DNA from 2 places in the Parageobacillus sp. G301 genome. Region 2 is predicted to be linked to the other one. Evidence: predicted binding sites of a transcription regulator. Region 2 holds the regulator's gene; the other holds the start of a gene.

Region 1 (11,489 bases), on a different contig from region 2:
TTCAATCTCGGTTGTTATGAGATGATTTCCGCGGTGGCGATGCGCGTTAATAAGCGAACGAATAGCAAGAATATTGGATTCTGTTCCCCCGCTTGTAAAATAAATACCCCGTTCCTCGCCGCCAATAAGCGTGGCAAGTTCTTTTCGGCAAATAGTTAACAGTCGTTCGGCATTGCTTCCGATATCGTGTAAACTGCTTGCATTTCCAAAGTAAGCGTCAGCTGCTTCTACATAGGCATTTAGCGCTTCTTTGCTCATCGGTGTTGTAGCGGCATAGTCAAGATAAATCATCAAAATCATTCCTTTTGTTCACAAAATGTTAACAAAACTCTTGTCATTAGTTTAAATATATGTAAATATAGGTGTCAAGACAGTATGAAATTAGGAGGCAATTTTATGCCAGAAAATGGAGTTATTATCATCGGAAGCGGCATTGCGGCGTTAACCACTGCCTATTATTTGCATGAACATAAAAATGTGACGATTTTCACAAAAACAAAAAAAGAAGAAAGCAATTCATGGCTGGCACAAGGTGGTGTCGCTGCGTCCGTTTCACAGGAGGATGATTGGCGTTGTCATTTTGATGATACGATGACTGCTGGCTGTCATCATAATGACGAAAAGGCGGTTGAACTGCTCGTTCGTGAGGGGCCAAAACGAATTCGCGAATTAATAAATGCAGGATTATCATTCGATGTCAATCAGGATGGCAGTCTACATCTTGGACAGGAAGGGGCGCATAGTAAACGGCGGATTTTGCATGCAGGAGGAGACCAAACAGGGAGAACCATCGTCTCGTTTTTGTTAGAAAAGTTAATGGGACGCGTGACGATCGTGGAGGGCGAGTATGTCATCGAACTGCTTGTTGAAAATGGCCGCTGCGTCGGAATTAAGACGAAAAATCAATTAGGAGAGATTTCGTGCTATTATGCAAGCGCTGTCGTGCTCGCAGCGGGAGGATGCGCGGGGATGTATGCTTTTTCTTCGAATGCTTCAACGGTTACAGGGGATGGGATTGCATTAGCTTATCGCGCCGGCGCGGTTATTGCCGACGTCGAATTTATCCAATTCCATCCAACGATGTTGTTTGTCGATGGGAAAGCGGTTGGCTTAATTTCAGAAGCAGTACGTGGCGAAGGTGCGGTGTTAGTGACAGAAGACGGGCGGAGAATGATGGAACATGTCCATCCACTAAAAGACTTGGCTCCCCGCGATATTGTAGCCCGTGCTATTCATGACGAAATGAGCAAGGGACATCGTGTCTATTTAGATATTTCAGCGATTCCGAGTTACCGCGAACGATTTCCGACGATGGCAAATCTATGCGCGGAACATGGTATTGATATGGAAACAGGCAGGCTTCCGATTGTGCCAGGCGCTCATTTTTTGATGGGCGGTGTTTTGGTTAATGATTGCGGACAGACTTCCATACAAGAGTTATATGCCGTCGGAGAGGTGGCATGTACAGGTGTTCACGGGGCAAATCGGTTGGCGAGCAATTCGCTGCTGGAGGGAATTGTGTTCGGAGCGCGCGCTGCAAAGGCGATCCGAAGAGAAACAGCGCCGCCGACACCATTACGTAAAAAAACAAATAATATACACAGTATCAAAAGGGGCGTGAACGATTTACCAGAAATACCAACCATTCAAACCATCATGTCAATATATGCGGGCATCGTTCGTCATGAACAAGGCCTGCAACGTGCAAAACAGTGGTTTGAACAATTTCCGTTGTCTGACTTTGTGAATGGTTCGCTTGATGATTTTTCCATCGAGGAAATTACGGTTATTCATATGCTGTTAACCGGCTGGCTTATAACAACATCGGCGCTAGAGCGTACAGAAAGCCGGGGCGGGCATTATCGCACCGATTATCCGTTTGAGAGAGAACAATGGAGACAACGGCGTATTCGGCGGACAAAAAAAGAGCTGACCGTAACGGTATAACAATTTGCTGGAAGAGCGGAGGGACACGATGAATACACTCAAATTGCAACAGCTATTGCAGCAATTTTTCATTGAAGATATTGGTGAACACGATATTACGAGCGAAATGATTTTTCCAGAGAATGAATGGGCAACAGGAACGTTTACGGCGAAGGAAGATGGGGTGTTAGCGGGGACAGATATTATTACGATAGGATATCGTCTATTGCATCCAGGCATCGATGTAACGCTTTATAAACGTGATGGCGAACAAGTAAAAAAAGAGGAGACGATTGCCGTTGTATCTGGGCCGGTTATTCCGCTATTGACAGGGGAGCGCGTTATATTAAATTTGCTGCAGCGAATGAGCGGCATCGCTACGTTAACACATCAAGCGGTAATGATACTAAACAGCAGTCATACGCGCATTTGTGACACGCGAAAAACAACGCCGGGCTTACGGATGTTAGAAAAGTACGCCGTTGTATGCGGAGGAGGCTATAATCATCGTTTTGGTTTGTACGACGGTGTCATGATTAAAGATAATCATATCGCTTTTTGCGGTTCGATTACGAAAGCGGTACGGGCGGTGCGCGCAAAGCTTGGTCATATGGTCAAAATCGAAGTGGAAACGGAAACGAAAGAGCAAGTGTTAGAAGCGGTGGAGGCGGGGGCTGATGTCATTATGTTTGATAATCGTACTCCAGAGGAAGTGCGCGAGTTTGTCTCGCTAGTGCCAAAGCCGATTGTCACCGAGGCGTCTGGCGGGATTACATTAGAAAACCTCGCTGCGTACGGAACAACTGGCGTAGATTATATTTCGCTCGGTATGTTGACACATTCTGCTAAAGCGCTAGATATTAGTTTTCATTTGCAAGGATGGAATAGGGGGAGAAAATAATGAACGTGCTAGAAGTAATGAAGCGGCTTGACGATATGCCGGAAAGTTATAAAACGATGAGCATGGAAGAGATGGAAGTACGTGTTCGGGCAATAAAAGAGCGATTTGGAAAAAGATTGTTTATCCCGGGACATCATTATCAAAAAGACGAAGTGATTCAATTTGCCGATGCGACAGGCGATTCGCTGCAGCTTGCGCAAGTAGCGGCGCAAAATAGTGAAGCGGAATACATTGTATTTTGTGGTGTACATTTTATGGCAGAAACGGCAGACATTTTAACGGGTGACCATCAAAAAGTCATTTTGCCGGATATGCGGGCCGGATGCTCGATGGCTGATATGGCGGACATTACACAAGTGGAGCGAGCGTGGCCGATATTGCAAGAGCTGTTTGGTGACACGATTTTGCCGTTAACATACGTGAATTCAACGGCGGCGATTAAAGCGTTCGTTGGACGCCGCGGCGGCGCGACCGTTACTTCCTCGAACGCGAAAAAGATGGTCGAATGGGCGTTTACGCAAAAAGAGAGAATTTTCTTTTTGCCAGATCAGCATTTAGGCAGAAATACAGCCTATGAGCTTGGAATTTCGTTAGACGAGATGGCGGTATGGGATCCGCATACGGATCGTTTAGAATACAAAGGCGATATAAAGAAAGTAAAAGTGATTCTTTGGAAAGGACATTGTTCCGTTCACGAAAACTTTACTGTCCGTCATATTGAATATATTCGTCGGACAAAGCCGGATATGAACATTATCGTTCATCCGGAGTGCAGCTGGGATGTTGTACAGCAAGCCGACTATGCTGGTTCCACGAAATACATTATTGAAACGATCCGAAACGCTCCTTCCGGAAGCAAATGGGCGATTGGCACGGAAATGAATTTGGTGAACCGCCTGATGCACGAACATCCAGATAAAGAAATTATTTCGCTAAATCCGTATATGTGCCCATGTCTCACGATGAACCGCATTGACTTGCCACATTTACTATGGGCGCTTGAATCGCTTGAAAGAGGGGAAATTGTTAACCAAATTACCGTTCCCCCGCTAATTGCAAAAGATGCGGCGCAGGCGCTTGCGCGGATGCTGGCGCTGGCGTAAAGGAAAAAGTGAACTAATCATCCTGTCAGACAGTGATATTCCGCTGGGCAGGATGATTTTTTTATCATAAAACAACGGCTTTTATCATAAATTGTGTTGAAGGATGATGGTGACAACAAGCGGAAGCTGAGATACAACGTTAATAGTTTCGGGTTAGGAGGGGAACGGAGTGAAAATCCATATTGTCCAAAAGGGCGATACGCTTTGGAAAATTGCGCAAAAGTATGGGGTCGATTTTGAGCAGCTAAAGAAAATGAACGGTCATTTGAGCAATCCAGATATGATTATGCCAGGAATGAAAATTAAAGTACCGACTGCGGGGGTTCCGGTAAAAAAAGAAGCGCCGAAAAAAGAAACAAAAATAAATATGTCTCCAAAAAAGGAAACGAAAATAAATGTGGCTCCAAAAAAAGAAATGGAAAATATGGAACACCCGTATGCCAATACAAAACCATTTGTGTCTGTGAACATTGAGGCGGAGTTTTCGGAGCCTATAAAAGAAGAAAAGGTAAACAAGGCTCCCGAGGCAGTGGTGAACGAAGCGCCGAAAGCACCGATCAAGGAAGCACCGAAAGCACCGATCAAGGAAGCGCCAAAAACACCGATCGAGGAAGCACCGAAAGCGCCGATCAAGGAAGCGCCAAAGGCACCGATCAAGGAAGCGCCAAAAGCGCCGGTGAACGAAGGGCCGAAATCAGATAATGCCGCACTAGGTTCTAAGGAAAAGCAGTTCAACATTCCACCGTTATCGCATACGATTCCACCAGTAACGCCAAACGTAAATATTAACTTTTCTAATGCGATTTCTAATGTTCCGCCGATTCCGCCAAAACCAGAAAATATTTTACCAGGAATCATGAAACAAGAATTAGAAAGCCCGGCTGAGGCGGTAGAAGAAAAAGAATTAGCAGCGGATGATGATACACCACCAGAACTTCCAAAAGCTCCATATGTTCCGATGATGCAGCAGCCATATGCGATGGGAGGAGCGCCTGTTGCCCCAATGCCACCACAGCCGTGTGGCCCGGTAACTCCTATTTTACCAGGTGCAGGGCATTATTTTCCACCTATGCCAACCATGCCAGTTAACTATCCAACATATCTACAACCATCAACATACGGGGATGCGGAAAGTGGTTATCATCCATTTCCTGGTATTGAAGAAAGCGGCAGCGAATCAGGTGAAGTGCCACTAATGCCAGGGCATACATCACCAACAGTAAATCCGGCATCGGCAAATATGCCACCATTTCCTTCATATTCACCTGCTTCTTCTTATCCGATTATGCCATGTGCACCGATTTTACCAGTAATGCAAGGATATGGATGGCATCCAGCGTTTTATCCATACATGCCGCCGGCGTCGTACGGCTACTATCCGCCAGCTGCACCTGCTCCTTATCCATATCCGGTGGCGGGACCGGCATATCCATTCACACAAGCACCAACCACTTCAGCGTTTCCTCGTACGGAAGAACAATTATTTACAGAACCGCATGACGAGGAGAGTAACGATTATTGGTGAACAATAAGCAAAAAAGAGACGATGTAGCAGGTCGTCTCTTTTTTCTTCTGCGAAACGAATACGGCTTACGTGTGAAAAATATAAAAACAGTCAAACATAACGTATGGGTAGTTACAGCATGCGAAGGATATTGGGTGATCAAACGGTATCGAACCCTTTTCGAAGCGATGAGACAAGCGCTATTTATGCAATCGTTAAGAAAGGCGGGTTTTGTTCATGTTCCTGCCATATATACCACTTTGGGGAAAAATGGTGTATTTTTCTTTGAAGGCGTCTTTTGGACGATGCAAACATATATTTCTGATGCAGAAAGATTATCATTCGCTCGTCAACAAGATATCGCCGATGGACTGGAATTGTTACAAACATATCATTCCATCGCCAGGCTGTTAATAAAAATTCCGTTGTTTCAAACGATTGTTCCGTACTACCATTTATATGGCATGTGGCAGCGCCGCTATTATGATTTTTATGCCCATTTATCATTAATTGAACGAATAATGGATAAAGAAGATATCGCTTGGACGATTCGACATGCGGAATATTGCCTCTCCACATTTGCAAGCTATATGCCGTCGTTAGCAGCGGAGCCTGTTACGATTATTCACGGCGATGTCGCTTCCCATAATTTTTTGCGGACAAAAGAAGGAATGATCTATTTAATCGACTATGATACGGTTGCCATTGCTTCGCCAGGCATCGATTATTTGCAGTATGCGAGCCGTATTTTGCCACATTTGCAATGGTCTTTTTCACAGTTATATCAATTTCCTGTCTTTTCATTTTGGCTTACAAAACCATGGTTTTTGCATGCTCTTTTATTTCCGGCAGATATTATGCGTGAATGGCGCTTTGCGTTACAACATAACAAGCCTCTTTCGATTGCGCGGAAAGAACGTAATCAGTTTGTCCGTAAAATTATCGATATGATAAAATAAAACATATATAGGATTTTTCGTGAAAGGAAGTCGAAAAACAAATGGAAGAAAAAATTGAAAAACTTATTCAATGGCTGCGCGACCAAGTAGCGAATGCCGGATTGAACGGAGCGATTGTTGGAATTAGCGGCGGCATTGACTCAGCAGTTGTCGCTCACTTAATTAAACGTGCGTTTCCGAAAAACTCGCTCGGATTGATTATGCCATGTAAAAGCAATCCGAAAGATATGGAAGATGCATTAAAAGTGGTGGAAAGCTGCGGCATTAAACACTTGATCATTGATTTAACCGAAACGCATAACCTGTTATTTGGAGAAGTGGAAAAACAACTGAAAGAAAAAGGAGAATGGAATGAAGAAACAGCGCGTTTAGGTGATGCGAACACAAGAGCGCGCCTTCGCATGACAACATTATACGCGGTTGCCAATAATTATGGATATATGGTAGTCGGCACCGATAATGCAGCGGAATGGTATACGGGGTACTTTACCAAATATGGGGACGGCGGAGTCGATTTAGTGCCGCTCGTTCATTTTACGAAAGGAGAAGTGCGGGAGATGGCGCGCATTCTTGGCGTTCCAAACGAAATTATTACAAAAGCGCCAAGCGCAGGATTATGGGAAGGGCAAACAGATGAAAATGAAATGGGGACAACCTACGAGATGATTGATAAATATTTAAAAGGAGAAGAAATTCCGGAAAAAGACCGGCAAATTATTGAGCGTTTGCACAAGCGTTCACAACATAAACGCCAGTTGGCCATTGCACCGCCAAAATTCTAATTCTACCGTTAACTGACACCGATAAAACCCCCTTTTCTTCGCCAAGCTAATAATAAGGCCGGAATATGTTTTTTGGCCTGGTGCGAGCGAAGGAAAACAAGGGGGTTTTTCGATTGAAAAACGCAATGAAAATCATCGGGGCTATTTCTGTCTTAAGCATGATGACTGCATGCGCCAATTACGCCGACAACGATGATAGACGCTACAATGATGCAGCGCGTCCGATCGGGTATTATTCCACGGAGCGTTATGCTGATGACTTCCGTTACGGACAATATGGAACAAATGCGACTAATTATGATAACAGCTATATATTAAGCCGTCGCGGACCAGCGGCCGATTTTTTCGATACAGACAATAACCGTGCACGTATTCCGGGAATTACCCGTTTTGATACGGATACGCCTGCGCTTCCGCTCGATGCTGATTTCAGTGATGCGGACCGCAACTACCATGGGCATTTAAATTCGATGGAAAGTAAAACAACTCCTTCTTACTATAGGAAGTATGACGGACGATTGGCGGAAACGATCTCCCGCCGCGCCGCTGCGGTAAGAGGAGTAAACGATGCCCGGACGCTTGTTTACCGTGATCATGTGCTTGTTGCGATTTCGACCAATTCCAAATACGCAGATCACGTGAAGCGTCTTGTTGCCCAAGCGGTTGCACCGCATACGAAAGGCAAACATGTGCGCATCGTTTCCAATCCTAGCATGTACAACCGCGTCCGTACGATCGACAACGACATCCGCCGCGGCCGGCCAATGGAAGAAATCGAACGTGATTTAAAAACGATTTTTATTGATGGAAAAATTAACGAACGTCCTGCAAATACACGTTAATGTGAAAAAGTGGGGACACCTAAAAAGGTGTTCCCATTTTTGTGGAACATAGCCGAGAAGGCTTCTTCTTCAACGAAGAAAATCGGCTGTGTAGGAGAAGAATCCGCCTATTTTTGTTATATGACATTTTCCTGTTTTTTTGGTATAGTAATATCGGAAATTTCGTTGCGATGAGAGGAGAAATTTCGATGGCTGGACATTCGAAGTGGAAGAACATTCAACGCCGTAAAAATGCGCAAGATGCAAAGCGCGGCAAATTGTTTATGAAATTGGCGAAAGAAATTTATGTAGCGGCTAAAACGGGCGGAGGCGATCCAGCATCCAATCCAGCCTTGCGCCTTGTTATTGAAAAAGCAAAGGCTGCGAACATGCCAAACGAAAATATTGAGCGTGCAATAAAAAAGGCGACAGGAACACAAGAACATACGAATTACGAAGAAGTTCGCTATGAAGGATACGGACCTGGCGGCGTTGCCGTGATGGTCGTCTGCTTAACCGATAATAAAAACCGTACCGCTTCGAACGTGCGGGTAGCCTTTTCAAAAAATGGCGGCAATTTAGGGGAAACCGGCTGCGTTTCTTATTTGTTTGACCGAAAAGGACTTCTTGTCATTGCCCGCGAAGGACTTGACATCGATGAAGATGACATGCTTCTTCAAGCGATTGAAGCGGGAGCGGAAGAAATGGAAACAACCGAAGATTCGTTTGAAATTTATACAACACCGGAAGCATTTGAAGAAGTAAAAGAACAATTAGAGAAAAACGGCTTTACGTTTGCTAGCGCTGAAATTACAATGATTCCACAAACATATACCACGCTTGCTGGCGATGATCTAAAGAAAATGCTAAAACTGATCGATACCCTTGAAGATGACGACGACGTCCAAGAAGTGTACCACAATTTGGACGAATCGGTGTTGGAAGAGCAATAATTGAAATAATGCCCTATGCTGGCTGCATAGGGCATTATTTTTTGGCGTTTGTCGCAATAATAACAACGGAAAAGAAGAAAAAGAAAATTGCTTTGATAAGAAACGCGGAATCGGTGCAAAGGATAAAACTTCTCACATTGGTGAAAATAGAAATAAGCATATTGTTTATTTTACCTGGAAAGAGAGGAAAAGGAGATGCGAATTCTTGCCACTTTCTTCATTACGATCGCTTCCTATGCACTGTTCATACAGGTTGCTTTTGCTGCGCCATCTTCCGTAAAAATGACGATTATTTTAGAGCAGCAATATTTAGACGGAGAAGTGAGCCAAGAAACAAAAGAAGAAACCGTTGTTTCCATGAAAGATATATGGAAAAAATATAAAGACTGGCAGCTTGTGAATATGGATGATCAAACAATAGTATTTCGCAAAACAGTGAATGATATTTCCCCATTATTAAAGGCGAACGGTTATTTTGGAATTACCGAAGATGGAACATTATCTATTTTTGAAGGCAAACCTGCTCATTCTACACGGGTTATTCAATCATTTTTTCAAATTGATGTAAAAAAACTCGAAAGCCGCCAGCATCAGCAACTGAAAAAAGGAATTCGCGTCGTCTCCAAGTCACAGTATAAAGATATTATCGAAACATATCGTCATTTTGCTTTAATACGTTAGAAAGGCTTATCGCTAGGGTAAGTCTTTTTTATTTTCTAAATAGGAATATACATTCGCTTTTTGTTATAATGTAATGGTATGGTACAATGGAAGGCAGGAAAGAAAAGGAGAGGAGTACAGCGTTGATTGAATTTGTCCGCGGATACGTTGATTATGTTTGCCCTGAATATATTGTGATCGACAACAACGGCATTGGGTATCAAATCTTTACACCCAATCCGTTTTCGTTTCAAGAAAGCCGTGATACAATCGTAACAGTTTATACATACCAATATGTTCGTGAAGATGTGCTTGCTTTGTACGGATTTCGTACCCGTGAGGAACGAACGTTGTTTGCGAAACTATTGCAAGTTTCAGGAATTGGCCCCAAAGGCGGATTAGCGATTTTAGCAGCGGGACGGCCCGAGCAGCTTGTCGAAGCAATTGAACAAGAAAATGAAGCGTTTTTATGCAAGTTTCCGGGGGTCGGAAAAAAAACAGCGCGGCAAATGATTCTCGATTTAAAAGGGAAGCTTACTACTTTTACTGCTAGAATATATCCAGATTTGTTTGATTCCCAGGAAGAAGCGGCACAACCTCATTTATCTGCTCTCGAGGAGGCGATCGAAGCGTTAAAAGCGCTTGGTTACGCAGAACGGGAAATTCAAAAGGTAGTACCGTCGTTAATGAAAGAAAACTTATCGACAGATCAATATGTGAAACGAGCGCTTCAGCAATTGTTAAAATAGGGAGGGGAGAGAAATGGAAGAACGCCTTGTTTCCGGTGATGCCCACCGTGAAGACGTTTCGCTGGAATATAGTCTCCGCCCGAAGTTTTTGCATGAATATATTGGACAAGATAAAGTGAAAGACAATTTAAAAGTATTTATTGAAGCGGCAAAAATGCGGGAAGAAACTCTTGATCATGTGCTGTTGTACGGACCTCCCGGGTTAGGAAAGACAACGTTAGCAGCGATTATTGCGAATGAAATGGGGGTTCATCTTCGCACGACTTCCGGGCCGGCGATTGAGCGCCCAGGAGACTTAGCGGCAATTTTAACTTCTTTGGAGCCGGGCGATGTGTTGTTCATTGATGAAATTCATCGTCTGCACCGTTCTGTCGAAGAAGTGCTGTATCCGGCAATGGAAGATTATTGTTTAGATATCGTCATTGGAAAAGGACAAACTGCCCGGTCGATCCGCATTGATTTACCTCCGTTTACGCTTGTCGGTGCTACGACAAGAGCCGGTGCTTTATCTGCTCCGCTTCGTGACCGTTTTGGAGTGATTAGCCGATTAGAGTATTATACACCTGAACATCTTACGCAAATTGTGATGCGAACAGCAGAGATTTTGCACGTGGACATTAAGGCAGAAGCCGCGTTGGAAATCGCTCGGCGCTCGCGAGGCACACCGCGCATCGCGAATCGTCTTTTGCGACGCGTTCGTGATTTTGCTCAAGTGCGGGGAGACGGAACGATCACATTTTCGTTGGCGAAAGAGGCGCTAGAGCTATTGCAAGTCGATCGATTAGGTCTTGATCATATCGATCATAAATTAATGAAAGCGATTATGGAAAAGTTTGCTGGTGGGCCGGTTGGCATTGATACGATTGCCGCAACGATCGGCGAAGAGGTGCAGACCATTGAAGATGTATATGAACCATATTTATTGCAAATTGGCTTTTTACAGCGCACCCCGCGCGGCCGTATCGTTACCCCTATTGCTTACGAACATTTTGGAATGGAGGTTCCAAAACAATGAATAGCCTGCCTAAGCTTATCATGACGATTGGAGTTGTTCTCATTATTGTCGGTTTTCTCATGCAGTTTATTAAACTAGGCCGGCTTCCGGGAGATATTATTATTCGGAAAGGGAAT
Region 2 (11,489 bases):
TCTTCCGTTTTAGCATCCACCGCTGATAACGAATCATCTAAAATAAGCACTTCCGGATTTAAAAGTAAAGCACGAGCGATCGAAATGCGCTGCTTTTGTCCGCCGGAAAGCGAAACTCCTCTTTCCCCAACAATCGTTTCATAGCCGTCGGCAAACTGTTCGATATCCTCGTGAATATTCGCTAATTTTGCCGCTTTTATCACATCTTCTTCACTCGCTTCCGGGCAGGCAAATGCAATATTTTCCCGCACCGTAGCAGAAAACAAAAAATGGTCTTGCGGTACATAGCCAATCGACGAACGAAGCGCATGTAATGTATATTCGCTAATTTCGTGATCTCCGAAACGAATTTCCCCATCGTATTGATCAAACTCGCGAATCAATAGCTTAAGCAGCGTCGTCTTTCCCGCCCCTGTCTTTCCGACGATGCCAAGCGTCTGACCCCGCCGTAAGTGAAAGCGAATATTCCGTAAAACAGGTTTTTCTTCATTCGGATACGTAAATTGTTGAATATCGTAAACAATATCCCCTGTTGGAGGGGTAGCAATCGCATTTTCCGCCTCTTGAATTTCCTCTTTCTCGTCAAGCAGCGCTCGGACACGGTCATACGATGCCCGCCCGCGCTCGACAATGTTAAACAGCCAACCAAACGCCAACATCGGCCAAATTAACAAACCGAGATACGTCGTAAACGATACGAGCTTGCCGATGGTTAATTCACCGGCAAGGACCATCTTTGCGCCGAACATAACGGCTAAGAAAAACGAAATGCCAACGATCAATGAAATCGTCGGGTCAAACAGAGCATCGATTCTCGCAACCGCCATGTTTTTCGAAACGACATCTTCCGACTGCTTGCGAAATGAATCAATGTCGTCTTGCTCATAGCCAAACGCTTTGATTACACGAATTCCACTTATGCTTTCTTGTACTTTATCGTTTAAGGAAGAAAATGCTTCCTGCGCCTTTAAAAACCGCTGATGCAGAAGCGTGCCATAGCGGCTTGTCGCAATCGCCATAATCGGCATCGGCAATAAACTAATGATCGTTAATTTCCAACTTATCGTAAATGCCATCGTCGCCAGCACGAAACTGCCTAACGCCAATGAATCGACAAGCGTCAATATCCCGATTCCAGCTGTTTGTTGAATTGCTTGTAAATCGTTTGTCGCATGTGCCATTAAATCACCGATACGTTTCCGTTGGTAAAAAGACGGCGACATTTTCGTAAAATGGGCATACAGCTCATTGCGAAGCTGCCGCGATAACTTCACAGCCGAACCAAAAATTAAAATGCGCCACCAATAACGCAATACATATAGGACGATGGCAACAACAAGCAAAGTAACCATCCAGCGAATGAGAATTGCTTTTGTAATCGTTCCTTCTTTTATATGATCAATCATAATTCCGATGACTTTCGGCGGAATCGTTTCGAAAAAAGCAACGATCAAAAGTACAATAATTCCTGTTATATATGCTTTTTTCTCCTGACGAAAAAACCAAAATAAATCACGAAATACCGTCATCGAACCTCTCCCATCGTCACGTAAAATGCGCTATATTATTGTAGCAAAAATAAAAAAATTTTGAAAGTTTATTTAAAATAAAAAGACACTCCGTTCCGAGTGCCTGTCCGTGTTTATTTTAGCTGATTGTTCATCATTTTCATCATTTGATTGATTTTTTTCTGGGATGGTGTCATCCCCATTTGCATCATCATCATCCGAATCATTTGTTCATTAATTGGCGGGTTTTTCTTTAAGTAGTTCATCATCGTTTTACGGGCAATGAAAAATCCTAGCGCTGTTCCTGCAATAAGCGCTAGAACACCAACGAGAATCGTTGTCCACATACTATTACTTCCTCCTTCGTGTTGTCTATCTAACAGTGTACTAAACCATGTGGTATTATACAATATTTCCTTACAAAAATCTTTTATTTACGCAAATTTTCTTCCGCCCATCAACGGAGTCAGCCAACCATAGTCGTCAAAATCAGCGCCGACCGCTAAAAAAGAAGGGGAAATTTGCGCAAGCGCGCGAAAAATGTCGTCAGCGATCGATGAACTGTCGGTGACGAGAAGTAGGCGGCGCTTTTGCACGATAAGCAGCGCTTCATCCTCGATTTCATTTTTCAATATAAACATATTGCGCTCTAAATTTTTGCCGACGTTGCCGGAAAAATATTGTTTCAATCCTAATTCCAATCGGGAAAACGATAACCGTTCGGTAATAAATTCGACTTGTTTTCGACAAATGCTTTTCAACGGCGCTTTCGCGCATTGATGCTCACGCAATAGTCCGACAATCTTTTCCGTACGATCGCGATAATAGCTTGCCACTTCTTCATTTAGCAAATAAATCCAATAGCGTACCATTTCCCATCCCCCGTTCCTTCTATTCGTTTATTTCTATTATAAGAAAACAAAAGGGAAAAATATGTCTATTAACGGAAAATTTTTTTGCTAACATTGTCGATTTTTCACATAACAAAAGCTGTCTCCACCGAAAAGGCGAAGACAGCTTTTTCTTGTTATTTGTCAAGCAATGCTTTTACTCGTTTAACCACATTTTCTACTGTAAATCCGTATTCTTCCATGATTTTTTCTCCTGGTGCGGAAGCTCCGAAGCGGTCGATGGCTAAAATATCGCCTTCATCACCGACATAACGCTCCCAACCGAGCGAAGCTGCCATTTCAATAGCTAAACGTTTTTTCACTGCACGCGGAAGCACTTGTTGTTTATACTCATCCGGTTGTTTTTCAAAACGATCCCATGATGGCATGCTGATGACGGAAACGTGAATGCCTTCTTCCGCTAATGCTTGTTGTGCTTTCACCGCAAGGCTTACCTCAGATCCAGACGCAAGCAATAATGCTTCTGGATTGCCGTTTTTCGCCTCAGATAGGACATAAGCACCTTTTTTCACGCCCTCGTATGCCCGTTCTGCCGTATTTGGCAATGTCGGGACATTTTGCCGCGTTAACACTAATGCGGTCGGTTGATCGGTTGACTCTACGGCTAAACGCCATGCAGCCGCCGTTTCATTCGCATCAGCCGGGCGAATGACTGATAAATTCGGCATCGCGCGCAACGATGGCAAATGCTCAATTGGCTCATGCGTCGGCCCGTCTTCGCCAACAGCGATGCTGTCATGCGTAAGAACGTACGTCACTGGCAAGCCCATTAATGCAGCGAGACGGATGGCAGGGCGCAAATAATCAGAGAAAACAAAGAACGTACCGCCGAATACTTTTAGACCGCCATGTAATGCCATTCCGTTCATTGCTGCGCCCATCGCAAATTCACGCACGCCAAACCAAATGTTTCGCCCTTCATAGCTTTCTGGAGTAAAGTTTCCGGCGCCTTTAATTAATGTTTTATTGGAACTTGCAAGGTCGGCTGAACCGCCGATCAATTGCGGAACCGTTTTAGCAATTGCGTTTAGCACTTCTCCAGAAGATGCGCGTGTTGCCAGGCTTTTTCCTTCTTCATATACCGGAAGAGCTTTTTCCCATCCTTCTGGAAGTTCTCCGTTCATCGCTAATTTCAATTGTTTCGCCAAATCCGGATACGCTTTTTCGTACTGGGCAAATAGTTCATTCCATTCCGCTTCTTTTTTCTCTCCCGCTTCTTTTACTACTTGACGGAAGTGATCATATACTTCTTGCGGAACGTAAAAATCTTCTTCAAATGTCCATTTATACGCTTCTTTCGTAAGTTTTAACTCTTCCGCCCCAAGCGGAGCGCCGTGTACGTTAGATGTTCCGGCTTTATTTGGCGAACCGTAGCCAATGGTCGTTTTCACTTCAATCAATGTCGGACGAGTCGTGTCCGCTTTCGCTTCTTCAATGGCTTTAGCGATTTCCTCAATATTATTTCCATCTTCTACGCGCAAATATTGCCAGCCGTACGCTTTAAAGCGCTGTTCTACATTTTCAGAAAAGGAAAGGTTTAATTCTCCGTCAAGCGAAATATCGTTCGAGTCATAAAGAACGATAAGGCGGCCGAGTTTTAAATGTCCAGCTAATGATGCAGCTTCAGATGCAACCCCTTCCATTAAGTCGCCATCGCCGCAAATCGCATACGTATAGTGGTTTATAATTTCAAAATTTTCCCGGTTATATGTAGCTGCTAAATGGCGCTCTGCCATTGCCATACCAACGGCCATTGCAATCCCCTGGCCGAGCGGACCAGTCGTTGCTTCTACCCCTGGTGTATGACCATATTCTGGATGTCCTGGCGTTTTGCTGCCCCATTGACGGAATTGTTTAATATCTTCCATGGAAACATCGTAACCGCTTAAATGAAGCAGGCTGTATAACAGCATCGATCCATGCCCTGCGGATAACACGAATCTGTCGCGGTTAAACCATTTCGGATTGCTTGGATTGTGATTCATAAATTTCGTCCAAAGTGTATATGCCATCGGTGCCGCTCCCATCGGCATTCCTGGATGACCGGATTTCGCTTTCTCGATGGCATCGATCGACAATGTTCGAATCGTCGTAATCGCTAATTCTTCGATTGTATGCGTCATGTTTTTCATCCTTTCATCAACGTAGTGTCAATTCTATCATATAGAAAATGAAAGGAAATGTACAACTTATTTCTTTAGTTTATAAAAGAAAGCATCTTTATGTTTTAAGATGCTTTCTTTTGCCTTTTAATGAAACCGGCTTTTTTGACTTTCTTTTAATTTTTTTGGTGTCACATCATTGCCATTGGGATCGATAACCGTTACGGAATGCAACATATCCTCCATCGCTTTGCGAAACACTTGGATGTATTCGCGGCGAAGCTGCTGCTGTTCAAGCGCTTCTTCCTTTGTTAAACCAGATGATTTCGCCTTTTTGGCCAACTCGTTAATTCGTGCCATTTTTTGCTTTGATAACATGTTTGCCTCCACCTATTATTGTATTGTTACGCTCTCATCTTATAGGACATAAATAGAAATCGCAACTATCTTGCTTCATCACACGCTTGGGCATATTGCGACAAGACGTTTAAAATCCATGAATGCAAAAAGATCCGCCGCAAACGAAGAACGGATGCATCTTTATATAAAAAAGCAACGGAAAAGATTGTTTATTAACGATACTTTCATATGGACGATGAATGAGAATCCACATATTCTCGATAGCGGCGGTGAACGGTCGCTTTCGAAACATCGTAACCAAACCCGCGCAATGTCGCAGCAATTTCCGCAAACGTCAAACCGTTATGGCGAAGGCGGACGATTTCTTCGACAGGGAGATCGATTCGCTCCCTCCCAGCATTTTCGCCAATGTGCTTTAAATTTCGCTCAGGCCGGTACCCCTGCTCAATCGCCCGCCTCATTCCGCGCTTAATTTTTAAATTATGTATTTTCCGCTGATACTCTTCGACAATGCTAAGAATGTTTAATACCATCGAATCCGCCTCTGATAGCTGCATTTCGCCGTTATGGGTGATCGTATATATTTTTACTCCCTCTTTTTGAATGCAGTGGAGAAGTGCGATTCTTGCATGGCCGCGTCCCAATCTTGTTTCATCTTGGATAAGAAGCGCATCAATCCGCTGCTCTTTCAACGTGGAAAGCAAGTCAAACACACCGTCTCTGTCTACTTCATAGCCGCTTGCTTGTTCCATAATGACTTTCACTACTTCAAAGCCGTGCTTTTCCGCAAGAAGCTCCAGCTCTTCTCTCTGGCGTTCCAGCGATGTCTCCTGCTCTCCCTTATCTGTGCTGACACGACAGTAAATAACCGCTTTCACTTTAACCACTCCATGATTTTATTTGCTGACGACTAACGATTTGTCTTCTTTTGATTTTAACACAGGAATAACAATTTTTTCACCGGCGACAATTCGTTGGCTCGACAAATGATTGACATCGATCACCCAGTTAATAAATTCCGTTGTCGAAAGTTGATGTTGTCCTTCATATTCCTTTGCCAGCTTCCATAGCGTGTCTCCCGATGCGACCGTAATTTCCATATATTTGTCTTTTTCTATCGGTTTATTCGCGTATAAAAATGCCCCAATTACCATCAATAAAAGCGCCGAAAAAATAATATAATGCACAAACATGCGTTTCATGTTATCCCACCTCTTAAGAATGTTTGTTCGGTTTTATCCTCATTATAATGAGGAACATTTGTTTGTGTCAATATAAATTTCGAACTTATGTTTGTTTTTTTTATGCCTGCATGCTATAATGTAAACAAATGATGTGGTAAGAGGTGTGTAGGATGACGAAACTATCAAAGCGGCAACAGCAAATTTTGGATTTTATTAAAAAAGAAGTAAAAACAAAGGGCTACCCTCCTTCTGTCCGCGAAATCGGCGAAGCAGTCGGACTTGCTTCCAGCTCCACCGTACACGGGCATTTAGCACGTCTCGAAAGCAAAGGATATATTCGCCGCGATCCAACAAAGCCGCGAGCCATTGAAATTTTGGATGCAGATTTTTCTACTTCCAATCAAACAGACGATGTCATCTCAGTGCCGATCATCGGCAAAGTGACGGCCGGTCAGCCGATTACAGCCATTGAAAACATTGAAGATTATTTTCCGCTGCCGAAACGGCTCGTTTCATCGGGAGATCACGTTTTTATGCTTGAAGTGATGGGAGACAGCATGATTGAAGCAGGTATTTTAGATGGAGATTATGTGATTGTGCGCCAACAGCAATCCGCGGATAACGGAGATATCGTTGTAGCAATGACGGAAGACAATGAGGCAACGGTAAAGCGGTTTTTTAAAGAGAAAGATCATATTCGCCTGCAGCCGGAAAACTCTAATTTAGAACCAATTATCGTCCGCGATTGCACGATTCTCGGCAAAGTAATCGGCGTCTATCGCGTCATTCACTAAGCATTTATACAAACAAAGGCTATCTCGCATGAAGCGAGATAGCCTTTTGCCTTTTAATAGAGTTCCATATATTGATCGCGTTCCCATTGATGAACAGCAGTTCGGAACATATCCCATTCGATTTCTTTCGCTTCGACGAAATGTTCGAATAGATGTTTTCCGAGGGCTTGAACGATTACTTCGTCCGATTTTAAGTTTTCGAGCGCTTCCGCCAATGTCGCTGGCAAGTCAACAATTCCTTCTTCTAGGCGTTCTTCTTTTGTCATCACGTAAATGTTGCGGTCCACTGGAGCCGGAGGAGTTAATTTGTTTTTAATTCCGTCTAGTCCAGCTGCTAACAATACCGCCATTGCTAAATAAGGGTTTGCCGATGGATCCACGCTGCGCACCTCAATGCGCGTGCTCATTCCCCGTGAAGCTGGAATACGGATCAGCGGGCTGCGGTTGCGAGCGGACCATGCAACATAACATGGCGCTTCATATCCAGGAACAAGACGTTTGTATGAGTTCACCGTTGGGTTTGTCACTGCCGTAAAGTTTGGCGCATGTTTCAGCACACCGGCAATAAATTGAAGCGCCGTATCGCTTAATTGCAAGTCGCCATTTGGATCGAAAAACGCGTTTTCATTATTTCTAAATAAAGATAAATTGCAGTGCATTCCAGAACCGTTAATGCCGAAGATTGGTTTCGGCATAAATGTCGCGTGAAGACCGTGTTTGCGTGCAATGGTTTTGACAACAAGCTTAAATGTTTGAATGTCGTCGCACGCTTTTACCGCATCGGCGTATTTAAAGTCAATTTCGTGCTGGCCAGGCGCCACTTCATGGTGTGAAGCTTCAATTTCAAATCCCATTTCTTCTAATTCGAGAACGATATCACGACGACAGTTTTCTCCTAAATCGGTTGGCGCCAAGTCAAAATAACCGCCTTGGTCGTTCAATTCAAGGGTAGGACGCCCATTTTCATCGAGTTTAAATAGGAAGAATTCTGGTTCTGCACCTAGATTGAAAGCGGTAAATCCGAGCGCTTCCATCTCTTTTAACATCCGCTTTAAGTTATAGCGCGGACACCCTTCAAACGGAGTACCATCTGCATTATAGATGTCACAAATAAAGCGGGCTACTTTTCCTTTTTCCGCCGTCCATGGGAAAATAACGAACGTATCTAAATCAGGATATAAGTACATATCCGATTCTTCGATACGGACAAATCCTTCGATCGATGAACCGTCGAACATCATTTTGTTGTCTAGCGCTTTTTCTAGCTGGCTGATTGGAATTTCTACGTTTTTGACAGTGCCAAGAATATCGGTAAATTGCAGACGGATATACTTGACGTTTTCTTCTTTGACGATGCGCATAATGTCTTCTCTTGTGTACTTTGCCATTTCTAAACTCCTCCCCGGCTCCCAATTTTATGACGAACGATTATTAATGAAAGAAGCGAGCGAGATCTCCTTGGCGTAGTGATGCACGATGAAATCGGCCCGCTTGCATGAGTTCCGTTCGCAAAATTTCGCGCAATTCCTCATCGGATAATCTTTGGTTCACCACTTTTTCCACTTTTTCCGTTTGTTCTTTATTCTTATCCGATTGTCGCGCTGCAAAAATTTGCTTGATGCCGGCCAAGTTTACTCCCTGATCAATCAAGTCCTTAATTTCAAGAAGACGATCGATATCGTTTAGTGAAAATAAACGGCGATTCCCTTCTGTGCGTGCTGGAGAAACAAGGCCATGCTCCTCGTAATAACGGATTTGACGGGCAGACAATTCTGTTAATTGCATCACTATCCCAATCGGAAACAATGGCATGGAACGACGAATATTGCTATTCATGCCAATTCCTCCTCGCTTATGATATTTAATTTTACATCACGTTAGAATATATGTCAATGAAATGTTAGATTTCCTTACAAAGAAATTAATCGTTTTTCCATTAGCTGATCAATCGCCGTACAAATAGCGATTTTCACATGAGAATATGTTAATCCTCCTTGTACATAAGCAACATATGGAGGCCGAATCGGACCGTCCGCAGTTAATTCAATGCTCGCTCCTTGAATAAACGTTCCTGCCGCCATAATGACGTCGTCTTCATAGCCGGGCATATAGCTTGGGTACGGAGTAAAATGTGCGTTTACCGGAGAGGAAAATTGTATCGCTTGGCAAAACGCGATCATTTGTTCTGGATCCTCAAATTGTACTGACTGAACTAAATCAGTCCGCTTCGCATCCCAAGACGGCTGCGTGTTTAAACCAATTCGTTCAAGCATCGCCGCTGTAAAAACCGCTCCTTTTAACGCTTGGCCAACGATATGAGGGGCTAAGAAAAACCCTTGATACATTTCATGTAAGCTATATAAAGTAGGGCCCGCTTCGGCGCCGATGCCCGGAGAAGTCATGCGATACGAGCATGCCTGCACATATTGTTTTTTTCCAACGATATATCCTCCCGTTTTCGCAAGTCCTCCGCCGGGATTTTTAATCAGCGATCCCGCCATTAAGTCTGCACCAACGTGGCATGGTTCTTTTTCTTCGACAAATTCGCCATAACAATTGTCGACGAAGACAACGACATCCGGCTTGATCGCTTTTACAAACGAGATCATTTCGCTTATTTCTTCAATCGTAAATGATGGCCGCGTAGCATATCCTCTCGAACGCTGAATGCCGATCATTTTTGTCCGCTCATTAATCGCGTTTTTGACAGCATCAAAGTCAACTCGGCCTTCTGTTGTCAGCGGCACACTTTGATAATGAATATGAAATTCTTTTAATGAGCCGACACCGCTGCCGCGAATGCCAACAATTTCTTCTAACGTATCATATGGGTTTCCGGTAATATAAAGCAGCTCATCGCCCGGTCTGAGAATGCCGAATAAAGCAATGGAAATCGCATGTGTTCCTGAAATAATTTGCGGGCGGACAATTCCCGCTTCGGCGCCGAATACGTCCGCATATATTTGTTCGAGCGTATCTCGGCCGATGTCATCATATCCATACCCTGTTGATGGAATGAAATGACTGTCACTCACTTTATGACGCCGAAAACTTTCTAATACCCGATATTGATTAATATCGATCCGTTCATCAATTTCTTTGTGGATTGGTGCAATTTGTGCTTCGATTTCTTTCACCAGTGCAGAGATTTTTTCTCCATGTCGTAACTGTGTGAACATATGATGACCCTTTCTATTATTGATATTGTCGCAATTGTCCATATAACGGATGTTTTGGCATCATATAGCCTTTACATTCATACATACCGCTTTCTTCATTATAATGCAACTCACGTAAAATCGTTTCCGCTTTTAACTGAGCAAGCAGTCTCCCCTCATTGCTCGGAATCGATACATGATAATAAACCATTTGCTTCATCATCGTCTCTTCGATAAATTGCCGCAGTCTGTGTAAATCGTGCTCGTTAAAAGCGCTGATGATAATTGCATCTGTTTTTGTACTTGGCACAAAGTTGCGATGAGCAATATCCCGTTTGTTGTAGATGGTAACGATCGGAATGGAGGAGACGCCCAGCTCATCGAGCAATTCGTAAACCGTCTGTTCATGATTGTAATAATCTGGATTCGATGAATCGACAACGTGCAAAATTAAGTCTGCTTCTTTTACCTCCTCGAGCGTGGAACGAAACGCCGCTACTAACGTTGTCGGCAAATCTTGAATAAAACCGACCGTATCCGTTAAGAGCGCGGTATAGCCGCTTGGAAGTGTTATTTTTCTCGTCAGCGGGTCAAGGGTGGCAAACAATAAATTTTCTTCGAATGAATCCGCATCAGTCAAGCGATTAAACAGCGTCGATTTTCCCGCGTTCGTATAACCGACAAGAGAAATTTGAAAAACGTGATTTTTTTTGCGGCGTTCCCGGTATCGCTCGCGATGTTCGGCAACCAATTTCAATTGTGTTTTAATTTCATCGATGCGCCGATAAATATGCCGGCGGTCCGTTTCTAACTTTGTTTCCCCCGGTCCTCTTGTTCCGATCCCGCCGCCAAGGCGAGACAACTCCGCTCCTTGTCCGCTTAAACGCGGCAATAAATATTGCAATTGAGCAAGCTCTACTTGCAGTTTTCCCTCTTTGGAACGTGCGCGTTGCGCGAATATATCTAAAATAAGCTGTGTCCGGTCAATAATGCGTACGGATAGCTGCCTTGACAAGTTACGGTTTTGACTCGGTGATAATTCATCATTAAAAATAACGACATCTGGCTCTAATTGTTCGACAAGGTGAGCAAGTTCTTCTACTTTTCCTTTTCCGATATATGTCGCTGGATGGATCGCTTCCCGCTTTTGCGTAACGGTCATGATGACTTCGCCGTTAGCGGTATGCACTAGCGACGCTAATTCTTCCATGGAATAAAAAAACCGTTCATCATCGATATGGGGAAGTTGACACCCGACTAAAATCACTTTTTCGCGTTCGTTCAATGCAGCACCTTCTTTCCATCAGCGTAACTCAACCTGCATCCATCATAACAAATCTTGCCGCAAATCGCTATTATAACGAGCATACACTTGTCATCATATCGATGTAGTTTGAAGGATTGATTTTCCGTTTATATCACCGTACAATGTTACCGTACAACGAGAATGAAAGGAATGCACTTATGACATG

Evidence for each region. Region 2 encodes LexA, which represses DNA repair genes until DNA is damaged. Its sites were predicted from a motif close to CGAACATATGTTCG; they were not measured.
Region 1: the regulator LexA is predicted to act here: its motif matches at 9,673-9,686, upstream of ruvA (Holliday junction branch migration protein RuvA).

What each region holds. Positions count from the first base shown of each region.
Region 1 is NZ_BSDB01000002.1:973,687-985,175, forward strand. It holds gene QSJ37_RS13660 (IscS subfamily cysteine desulfurase) at 1-291, opposite strand, end outside; gene nadB (L-aspartate oxidase) at 397-1,947, shown strand; gene nadC (carboxylating nicotinate-nucleotide diphosphorylase) at 1,976-2,827, shown strand; gene nadA (quinolinate synthase NadA) at 2,827-3,930, shown strand; gene safA (SafA/ExsA family spore coat assembly protein) at 4,100-5,455, shown strand; gene QSJ37_RS13685 (phosphotransferase) at 5,452-6,393, shown strand; gene nadE (NAD(+) synthase) at 6,435-7,175, shown strand; gene QSJ37_RS13695 (YhcN/YlaJ family sporulation lipoprotein) at 7,289-8,017, shown strand; gene QSJ37_RS13700 (YebC/PmpR family DNA-binding transcriptional regulator) at 8,206-8,949, shown strand; gene QSJ37_RS13705 (intercompartmental signaling factor BofC) at 9,145-9,630, shown strand; gene ruvA (Holliday junction branch migration protein RuvA) at 9,753-10,358, shown strand; gene ruvB (Holliday junction branch migration DNA helicase RuvB) at 10,372-11,373, shown strand; gene QSJ37_RS13720 (DUF2905 domain-containing protein) at 11,370-11,489, shown strand, end outside.
Region 2 is NZ_BSDB01000001.1:967,767-979,255, forward strand. It holds gene QSJ37_RS04920 (ABC transporter transmembrane domain-containing protein) at 1-1,529, opposite strand, end outside; gene QSJ37_RS04925 (YneF family protein) at 1,643-1,855, opposite strand; gene sirA (sporulation inhibitor of replication protein SirA) at 1,943-2,380, opposite strand; gene tkt (transketolase) at 2,536-4,542, opposite strand; gene QSJ37_RS04940 (DUF896 domain-containing protein) at 4,669-4,899, opposite strand; gene QSJ37_RS04945 (YneB family resolvase-like protein) at 5,106-5,759, opposite strand; gene yneA (cell division suppressor protein YneA) at 5,778-6,083, opposite strand; gene lexA (transcriptional repressor LexA) at 6,236-6,859, shown strand; gene glnA (type I glutamate--ammonia ligase) at 6,913-8,247, opposite strand; gene QSJ37_RS04965 (MerR family transcriptional regulator) at 8,291-8,695, opposite strand; gene QSJ37_RS04970 (methionine gamma-lyase family protein) at 8,770-10,038, opposite strand; gene hflX (GTPase HflX) at 10,055-11,302, opposite strand; gene QSJ37_RS04980 (trimeric intracellular cation channel family protein) at 11,482-11,489, shown strand, end outside.